DNA from 4 places in the Microbacterium sp. 1154 genome. Region 2 is predicted to be linked to each of the others. Evidence: predicted binding sites of a transcription regulator. Region 2 holds the regulator's gene; each other region holds the start of a gene.
The links. Region 2 encodes HrcA, which represses chaperone genes, less so after heat shock. Its sites were predicted from a motif close to TTNGCACTCGNNNNNNNCGAGTGCNAA; they were not measured.
Positions count from the first base shown of each region.

Region 1: a site for HrcA is predicted at 1,377-1,403, ahead of groES (co-chaperone GroES). Genes of this name have one in related genera too.
Region 3: a site for HrcA is predicted at 1,359-1,385, ahead of J2X55_RS12910 (Hsp20/alpha crystallin family protein). Genes of this name have one in related genera too.
Region 4: a site for HrcA is predicted at 1,151-1,177, ahead of groL (chaperonin GroEL). Genes of this name have one in related genera too.

Region 1 covers NZ_JAVDSN010000001.1:1,181,378-1,183,576, forward strand. Annotated here, with positions in the region: gene J2X55_RS05500 (hypothetical protein) at 1-154, shown strand, start outside; gene J2X55_RS05505 (class I SAM-dependent methyltransferase) at 164-1,351, opposite strand; gene groES (co-chaperone GroES) at 1,483-1,779, shown strand; gene rarD (EamA family transporter RarD) at 1,919-2,199, shown strand, end outside.
Region 2 covers NZ_JAVDSN010000002.1:30,914-33,112, reverse strand. Annotated here, with positions in the region: gene hemW (radical SAM family heme chaperone HemW) at 1-658, shown strand, start outside; gene hrcA (heat-inducible transcriptional repressor HrcA) at 743-1,783, shown strand; gene dnaJ (molecular chaperone DnaJ) at 1,848-2,199, shown strand, end outside.
Region 3 covers NZ_JAVDSN010000003.1:250,580-252,778, reverse strand. Annotated here, with positions in the region: gene J2X55_RS12915 (iron-containing redox enzyme family protein) at 1-630, opposite strand, end outside; gene J2X55_RS12910 (Hsp20/alpha crystallin family protein) at 821-1,276, opposite strand; gene J2X55_RS12905 (manganese catalase family protein) at 1,520-2,199, shown strand, end outside.
Region 4 covers NZ_JAVDSN010000003.1:28,888-31,086, reverse strand. Annotated here, with positions in the region: gene J2X55_RS11750 (DUF3263 domain-containing protein) at 1-76, shown strand, start outside; gene J2X55_RS11745 (LytR C-terminal domain-containing protein) at 112-714, shown strand; gene J2X55_RS11740 (cold-shock protein) at 846-1,046, shown strand; gene groL (chaperonin GroEL) at 1,216-2,199, shown strand, end outside.

The DNA of each region.
Region 1 (2,199 bases), on a different contig from region 2:
CGGGGCGGTCGGCGCGGTCCTCGCCATCGTCTCGCTCCGGCGGGCGCATGACAGCCGCCGGGTCGCCGTCTGGGCGCTCGCGCTCGCCGTGCTCTCGGTCGTTTTCAGCGCGGGCTGGTTGATCTGGGGCTTCTCGCAGCTCTCCGTCGGGTGATCGGTCTCGTCAGACGCGGTCGGCCAGCAGCGCGAGGCGCTTCGACCCCACGCGCGTGAGGAGGAGGGTGGCCGAGGCGTCGCCGCGCAGCGACAGCTTCTTGCGCAGCACGGCAGGGTCGACGTCGACGCCGCGCTTCTTGATCTCCAACGTCCCGATCCCTCGTGCGCGCAACGCCTGGGTGAGCTTCTTCGGGTCGGTGGGGAGTTGCTCGCGCACGCGGAACGACGAGACGAACGGGCTCGTCAACGCGGTGTCCGAGGTGAGGTAGGCGATCCCGGGCGCGAGCATGCCGGCATCCAGGGCTCGTCCGACCTCGCCGATGAGTCGCGCGCGGATCACGGCGCCGTCGGGCTCGTGCACGAACTCACCCAGGCCGCGTTCCTCGACATCGGGGCTGTCGGACGGGGCGGTGAGCTCCCAGGCGTCGTTCCCGCGCACGACGAGCGCGGCGCGGCGGACGCCCTCGCGGGCGAGGGCGCCGGCCCACAGCACGAGCTCGATGGTCGATCCGTCGGCGCTGATCCACTGCGCCTCGAGGTCGTCGGGAATCTGCGTCCTGTCGAAGCCGGGACCGAGCTTCACGCCGCCCGGCCTCGTCTTCAGCAGCGCGAAGACCCACTCGAGTGCGGGCGACCACTCGGCCGACGACACCTGACGCGTCTCGGAATGACCCGCCGTGCGTCGCGCGGGATCCAGCCACACGGCATCCGCTCCGCTCAGGTCCACGTCTTCGGCGCGGGCATGCTGCACGGTCGCCGAGGGCCCGAAGGGGGCGAGGTTGTACGCGGCGATCGCGGCGGTCACCTCGTCGGCATCGACGGCGTGGACCCGGATGCCGAGACCCGCCATCCCGAGGGCGTCACCGCCGATGCCGCACCCGAGGTCGGCCACGTTGTCGATCCCCGCGGCGCGGAAGCGGCCGGCGTGACGCGCGGCGATCGGAAGGCGCGTGGCCTGCTCGAGGCCGGCACGCGTGAAGAGCATGCGCTCGGCGAAAGGACCGAACTTGGCGGCCGCCCGCACGCGCAGGCGGGCCTGGCCGACGACGGCCGAGACGAGATCGGGGGAGTGACCGGCGGCGCGCAACCGCGAGACCGTCCGGGCGACATCCTCCGTCGATTCGAGGACGCCCACCTCGTCGAGCAGGCGCAGGCCGTCGGGCGTGAGCAGGGCGGTCAGCTCGGTGATGTCCACCGATTCAGCCTAGGCGGGGTTCATGTTGGCACTCGCGTTGCGTGAGTGCCAACGCTTCCCTACACTCGGATTAGCACTCTCCCCGCGTGAGTGCTGACAAGTCTTCTGTAACGAGAAAGAAGAGGTAGACCGTGTCGGTTTCCATCAAGCCGCTCGAGGACCGCATCGTCATCAAGCAGGTCGAGGCTGAGCAGACCACCGCGAGTGGTCTCGTCATCCCCGACACCGCCAAAGAGAAGCCGCAGGAGGGCGAAGTCGTCGCCGTCGGCCCCGGCCGCATCGACGACAACGGCAACCGTGTCCCCCTCGACGTCGCCGTTGGCGACCGCGTGCTCTACAGCAAGTACGGCGGCACCGAGGTCAAGTTCGGCGCCGACGAGTACCTCGTGCTCTCGGCTCGCGACGTCCTGGCGGTCGTCGTCCGCTGATCGAGTGAGATCGTTCGAAGGCCCCGGATGCCACGGCATCCGGGGCCTTCGTCGTACCCGCCGCCCGCGCCGATCGATCTGGCAGGAAAGGCGCGATCGTCGGCGGTCCCGTGCGCGAAGGGAGCCCTAGGCTGAGTCGGTGACCCCTGCTCCTTCCGCTCCGACCGGCGGGAGCACCCGCGGGGCGTTGTACGCCCTCGGCGCGTACCTGCTCTGGGGCGTCCTGCCCATCTACTTCCTGCAGCTCAAGCCCACCGGCCCGTTCGAGGTCGTGGCGTGGCGCATCATCCTCGCCTTCGTCTTCTGCCTGCTGCTGTTGACGGTGCTGCGCATGTGGCGACCGTTCCTCGCGATCGTGCGCCAGCCGCGGCTCATGGGACTCACCGCCCTGGCGGGCGTGCTCATCTACATCAACTGGCA
Region 2 (2,199 bases):
GTCGGTCGACCTCATCTACGGTGCGCCGGGCGAGTCGCTCGACGACTGGCGCGCCTCCCTCGAGGCGGCCGTCGCGCTCGAGCCCGATCACATCTCGGCGTACGCGCTGATCGTCGAAGACGGCACGAAGCTCGCCCGTCAGATCCGCTCGGGCGTCGTCGCGATGCCCGACGACGATCTGCAGGCCGACATGTACGAACTCGCGGACGGGCTGCTCGGTTCCGCGGGCTTCGATTGGTACGAGGTGTCGAACTGGTCGCGCGGGGTCTCCCACCGCTCGCGACACAACCTCGCCTACTGGCGTGGAACCGACTGGTGGGGTTTCGGGCCGGGCGCACACAGTCATGTCGGCGGGCTGCGCTGGTGGAACGTCAAACACCCCGCCGCCTACGCGCAGCGCCTGGCCGCACGCGAGTCCCCGGCCGCGGCGCGGGAGCGCCCCGACGAGACCGCGCGCCGACTGGAATCGGTGCTGCTGCGCAGTCGCATCCGCGAGGGGCTGGCGGTGTCGGAGATCCTCGGCGAAGGGCGCAAGGCCGTGGCATCCCTCATCGCCGACGGTCTGATCGAGGGCCGGGATGCCGTGCGGGGGCGCATCGTGCTGACCCTGCGCGGACGCCTGCTGGCGGACGCCGTCGTGCGCGCCCTCACGGTCTGATCCGCGAGCCCCCGGCACCCTTTCGGGCCGATCCCGTAGAATTGGCACTCCGCAGATGCGAGTGCCAGACGGGAGGAGCAGCTCATGGTGTCGGAACGAGGCCTGCAGGTGCTTCGCGCGATCGTCCAGGACTACGTCGACACGCGCGAGCCCGTCGGCAGCAAAGCCATCGTCGACCGCCACGCCTTCGGGGTGTCGGCGGCGACCATCCGCAACGACATGGCGCTGCTCGAAGACGAAGAGCTCATCGTCGCGCCGCACACCTCGTCGGGGCGCGTTCCCACCGACAAGGGCTACCGCGTCTTCGTCGACCACCTCGCCGAACTCCGCCCGCTCTCGGGCGCCCAGCGAAGCGCGATCACCTCGTTCCTCGATGAAGCGGGCGATCTCGACGACCTGCTCGCCCGCACCGTCCGCGCGCTCACACAGCTGACCGGGCAGGTCGCGATCGTGCAGTACCCCTCGTTCGCGCGCGCCCACGTGACCCACGTCGAGCTCGTCGCCCTCGGCGGACCGCGCGTTCTCGTCATCCTCGTCACCGACACCGGACGCGTGTCGCAGCGCATCGCTCTCGTTCCCGCCGAACCGGGCGAGACGGACATCGTCCAGCTTCGTGCTCGCGTGGGTGCGGTGCTGGTCGGGCGAAGCGTGGCCGACAGCTCCCACCACGTGCAGACGGTTCTCGCCGACGGCCCGCGACCCGGGGTCGCCCTCGACGCGATTGCCGACGCGGTGCTGCGCATCGTCGGCGAGGAGCTCGAAGGGTTCCGCCAGGACCGAATGGTCATGGCGGGTGCGGCGACCCTCGCCAAGCGGGAATCCGACTTCCGCGGCAGCATCTATCCGCTGCTCGAGGCCATCGAAGAGCAGGTGACGCTTCTGCGTCTCATGAGCGAGATGGTGGCCGACGACAAGGGTTTGTCGGCCAGCATCGGCCGCGAGAACGAGCCGTTCGGTCTCGTCGAGGCCTCCGTGCTCGCGAGCCGGTACGACGGCTCCACCGGCGGGGCCCGGGTGGGCCTGCTCGGCCCCACCCGTATGGACTACTCCTCCAACCTCGCGGCGGTCCGTGCCGTCGCGCACTATCTGACCCGGATGCTCGAAGACGACGACACGTCTCGTTGACGACGAGCACTTCGAGCACCCCCACCCCGAGAACGACCCCGCGTGAGCGGACAGGAAGGCGACTGTGGCTGACCACTACGAGGTCCTGGGCGTCGAACGCGATGCCAGCCCCGAAGACATCAAGAAGGCGTACCGCCGTCTGGCGCGCCAGCTGCACCCCGATGTGAACCCGGGAGAAGACGCCTCCGAGCGCTTCAAGCTCGTCACCCACGCCTACGACGTGCTGAGCGACCCTGAGCAGCGACGTCGCTACGACATGGGCGGCGATCAGAGCCCCTTCGGCGGCGGGGGAGCGGCCGGCTTCGGCGGCTTCAGCGACATCTTCGAGACGTTCTTCGGCGGGGGCGGTCAGGGCGGCGGCGGACGAGGGCCCCGTCCGCGCTCGCGTCGGGAGCGCGGACAGGACGCTCTCGTAC
Region 3 (2,199 bases), on a different contig from region 2:
CGTGTTGTGCGAGGCGAGGGTGACGGCGGGCACATCGTCGATATAGGCGCCGTAGGCGTCGCTGAGCCCCGCGCCGCGAACGGCTCGGGCGAACAGGGTCGCGTGCACGCGGTCGGGGCGACCGCCGCCGTACTCGTCGGACTGGATCTCGACGAGCGCCGCCTTCGGCCGCCCGGTCAGGCGGGGGATCGCCCAGGAGTGCGGGTCGGCCTCGCGCAGGGTGTAGACGGTCCGCTGCACGAGGAACTCGTGCGCCTGATCGAGGGTCGCCTTGCGCGCGAGGTACCGCGAGAGGCTCGGGCCCCCGTCCGCGCCGGTCAGGTCGAAGAGGGCGCGGGCCACGGCATCCGCTGTCGGGGACGGCAGCTCGGGAACCGTGACCGAGTTCCGCAGCGATCGCTCGAACGCTGTCTCGATCACCCTGCGGGTGGCGATGAGCGAGGGGTCCCATTCGAGATCGGCGAGGAACGCCGGGAAGGCGCCGTACGCCGATGCGTATAGGGCGAACAGGGCGAGCTGCAGGTCGTCGTCACGCTCGATGTCGACGGATGCCAAGACCGCGCGGTCGGCGAGCGCGGTGTGGGCGGTGGCGGTGCCGTCCACCAGGTGGGCGAGGACCGCGGCGCTCACGGGGCCTCGCGGGCGGAAGGGGAGGGCGGCGACGTCGTCGTCGTCGAGGAGCGGAGGGTGGGGCGAGGACAGGGTGGGGGGCACGCTCGGCACTGTGCGGCGTCGCGCGCCGAAAGCCGAGCCCCTTGACAACAACTTCGCGCGCACCGAGGGGCGACCCGCGCCGGGCCGCCCCTCGTGTCACGTGCCCTTACTGCTCGATGGGCTGCGGGGTGCTCTCGTGCGCCTCGATGACGCCGTCGCCCTCGTCGGTCGAGACGGCGATGCGCCGCGGCTTCGCCTTCTCGCTGACGGGAATCGTGACCGAGAGCACACCGTTGCGGTAGGACGCGCTGATGCCGTCGGTGTCGATGCCCTGGCCGAGGTTCAGCTGGCGGACGAACGAGGCCGTCTCGCGCTCGCGGGTGATCCACTTGACGCCCTCGCCCGAGCCGAGGGTGCGCTCGGCGCGGATCGTGAGCAGCTGGCCGTCGACGTCGACGTCGACCGAGCCGGGGTCTACGCCGGGCAGGTCGGCGGCCAGCACGTAGTGGTCGCCGTCGCGGTAGAGGTCCATCGGCATCCGTCGCGGACCACCGCCGCGGCGGGCGTCGAGGAGCGTCGACGCGAGGCGGTCGAGGTCGCGAAAGGGGTCGTAGGTGGCCATGGTCGTTCTCCTTTTCGATCGGTCGGGATCTGGCATCCCGAGTTCTGGGGAGTTGAGTCCACTCGACTCAACTGCGATCAGATTAGCACTCGCATGGGGAGAGTGCCAAGCCCCGAGCGCGCGATTGTGGCGCACCGTCGGGTCGCTCACAACCCCCGCGCACAAACCCCGTCATCCGGCGTTTCGTGGCTGCGACGCGCCACCGGTCACTCGACCTTTCCCCCCGGCGCGGTGAGGAGAGACATGTACTTCCACCGGCAAGAACTGCAGCACTCCGCCACCCCCGACAAGCCCGATGCGGTCTACGCCCGCAAGCTTCAAGAGGTGCTCGGCGGACAATACGGCGAGATCTCCGTCGCGATGCAGTACCAGTTCCAGGCCTGGAACATGCACATGCCCGGCAAATACCGCGACCTGGTCTTCGGCATCGGCGCGGAGGAGATGGGTCACGTCGAGATGCTCGCGGTCATGATCGCCCAGCTGCTCGAGAAATCGCCCCTCGGCATCACCGAGGAAGCCGTGCAGGACGACCCCACCGTGGCGGCCGTCATCGGGGGCACCGACATCCAGCACGGCATCGTCGCGGGTGCCGGAGCGCGCCCGGTCGATTCGAACGGCAACCCCTGGCAGGGCAGCTTCATCACCGCGAGCGGCAATCTGCTCGCCGACTTCACCGCCAATGCCAACGCCGAGATGCAGGGCCGCGTGCAGGTCGCGCGCCTCTACCACCAGACCGACGACCACGGCGTGAAGGACCTTCTGGCCTTCCTGCTGGCCCGCGACACGATGCACCAGAACCAGTGGGCCGCGGCCGCCGCCGAACTTCAGGCCGAGGGCTACGAGAAGCTGCCCGTGCCGAGCAACTTCCCCCTCGACAAGGAGGACCGCGACGTGTCGTACCAGTACATCAACTTCAGCGACGG
Region 4 (2,199 bases), on a different contig from region 2:
GCGCCGGCTGCGGCGTCGCCGCGACGATGCGGCGGCTCAGCACCGCGCTCGCCTCGGCCGAACGGCCACCCGTTGACGGGTTCGCCTCGGCGCGACCGATAGCATCGTCCAATGGCCAGATCGACCTTCCCTCGGGATCGCTTCGACGACCTTCCGACCGAGTCCGGTCGTGTCGGGGCTCACCGAGCCGAGAGGCCGCGGCTGCGCGGCTGGATCGTCTTCCTGTGGGCGGCCATCGCCACCCTGGTGCTGATCATCGCCGGCATCTTCGCGATGCTCGTCGTCTCGGGTCGTATCTCGCTCGGGTCCGACGCCGCACCCAGCCCCACCATCTCGGCCGAACCGACCACCCCGGCCGTCGTCGACACCTCGTACTCGGTGGTCGTGCTGAACGGCACGCCCGACGAGGGCCTCGCCGCCAGCGTCCGCGACCAGATCGTGGCCGCGGGCTGGAGCGGTGACAGCGTCGAGACCGGCAACTCCGACAGCACGGACTTCGCCGACACGACGATCTACTACCGCCTCGAGAGCGACGAGGCGGCGGCCGAGGGACTGGCGCAGACGATCGGTGGGGCGCAGATCGCGCAGAGCGACTTCCTCCAGCCGACCGACGACCCGAACACCCCGGCCGACGAGAGCGACGTCAAGCGACTGATCGTGGTGATCGGCCTCGACCGCGCGGCCGACCAGCCCTCCGCTTCGCCCTCCTCCTGACCGCGGAAGGTCCGGGTGTTTCCGCGGCGTAACAACTTGGATGCACGCGCGTCAACAATGCTCCGGAACCCCGAATCCGCGGTATCCCCCGTGCTTACGATGACCTCGTCGTTCAGCAACAGGAGATTCGCATGACGCAGGGCACTGTCAAATGGTTCAACGCCGAGAAGGGTTTCGGCTTCATCACCGTCGATGACGGGCAGGACGTCTTCGTCCACTACTCCAGCATCGAGATGTCGGGCTTCCGCGTCCTCGAGGAGGGACAGGCCGTCGAGTTCACCGTCGGCACCGGTCAGAAGGGCCCTCAGGCGGAGTCCGTGCGACTGGCCTGAGCGCTGATCAGAACGCCGCGGCATCCGAGTTCCGGATGCCGCGGCGTTCGACGTTTCCGGGACGGTGCGCGCTTGCACTCCCTAGGGGCGAGTGCCAGAATGAGTTAGCACTCGCTTTCGTCGAGTGCCAAAATCTGCAAGTCACCCGTCCGGGAGGGACGACACACTTATGGCAAAGATCATCGCTTTCGACGAAGAGGCCCGGCGCGGTCTCGAGCGCGGCCTCAACACTCTCGCCGACGCCGTCAAGGTGACCCTGGGCCCCCGCGGTCGCAACGTCGTGCTCGAGAAGAAGTGGGGCGCCCCCACGATCACGAACGACGGTGTCTCGATCGCCAAGGAGATCGAGCTCGACGACCCGTACGAGAAGATCGGCGCCGAGCTGGTCAAGGAGGTCGCCAAGAAGACCGACGACGTCGCGGGTGACGGCACCACCACCGCCACCGTTCTCGCCCAGGCGCTCGTGCGCGAGGGCCTGCGCAACGTCGCCGCCGGCGCCGACCCCATCTCGCTCAAGAAGGGCATCGAGAAGGCCGTCAAGGCCGTCACCGACGAGCTGCTGGCTTCCGCCAAGGAGGTCGAGTCGAAGGAGCAGATCGCCGCCACCGCGTCGATCTCCGCCGCCGACCCCGCCATCGGCGAGCTCATCGCCGAGGCCATCGACAAGGTGGGCAAGGAAGGCGTCGTCACCGTCGAGGAGTCGAACACCTTCGGCACCGAGCTCGAGCTCACCGAGGGCATGCGCTTCGACAAGGGCTACATCAACCCCTACTTCGTCACCGACCCCGAGCGTCAGGAAGCGGTCTTCGAAGACCCGTACATCCTGATCGCCAACCAGAAGATCTCCAACATCAAGGACCTCCTGCCGATCGTCGACAAGGTGATCCAGGAGGGCAAGGAGCTCCTCATTATCGCCGAGGACGTCGAGGGCGAAGCTCTCGCGACCCTGGTGCTGAACAAGATCCGCGGCATCTTCAAGTCGGTCGCCGTCAAGGCTCCCGGCTTCGGCGACCGTCGCAAGGCGCAGCTGCAGGACATCGCGATCCTCACCGGCGGCCAGGTCATCACCGAAGAGGTGGGCCTCAAGCTCGAGAACGCGACCGTCGACCTGCTCGGCCGTGCACGCAAGGTCATCATCACCAAGGACGAGACC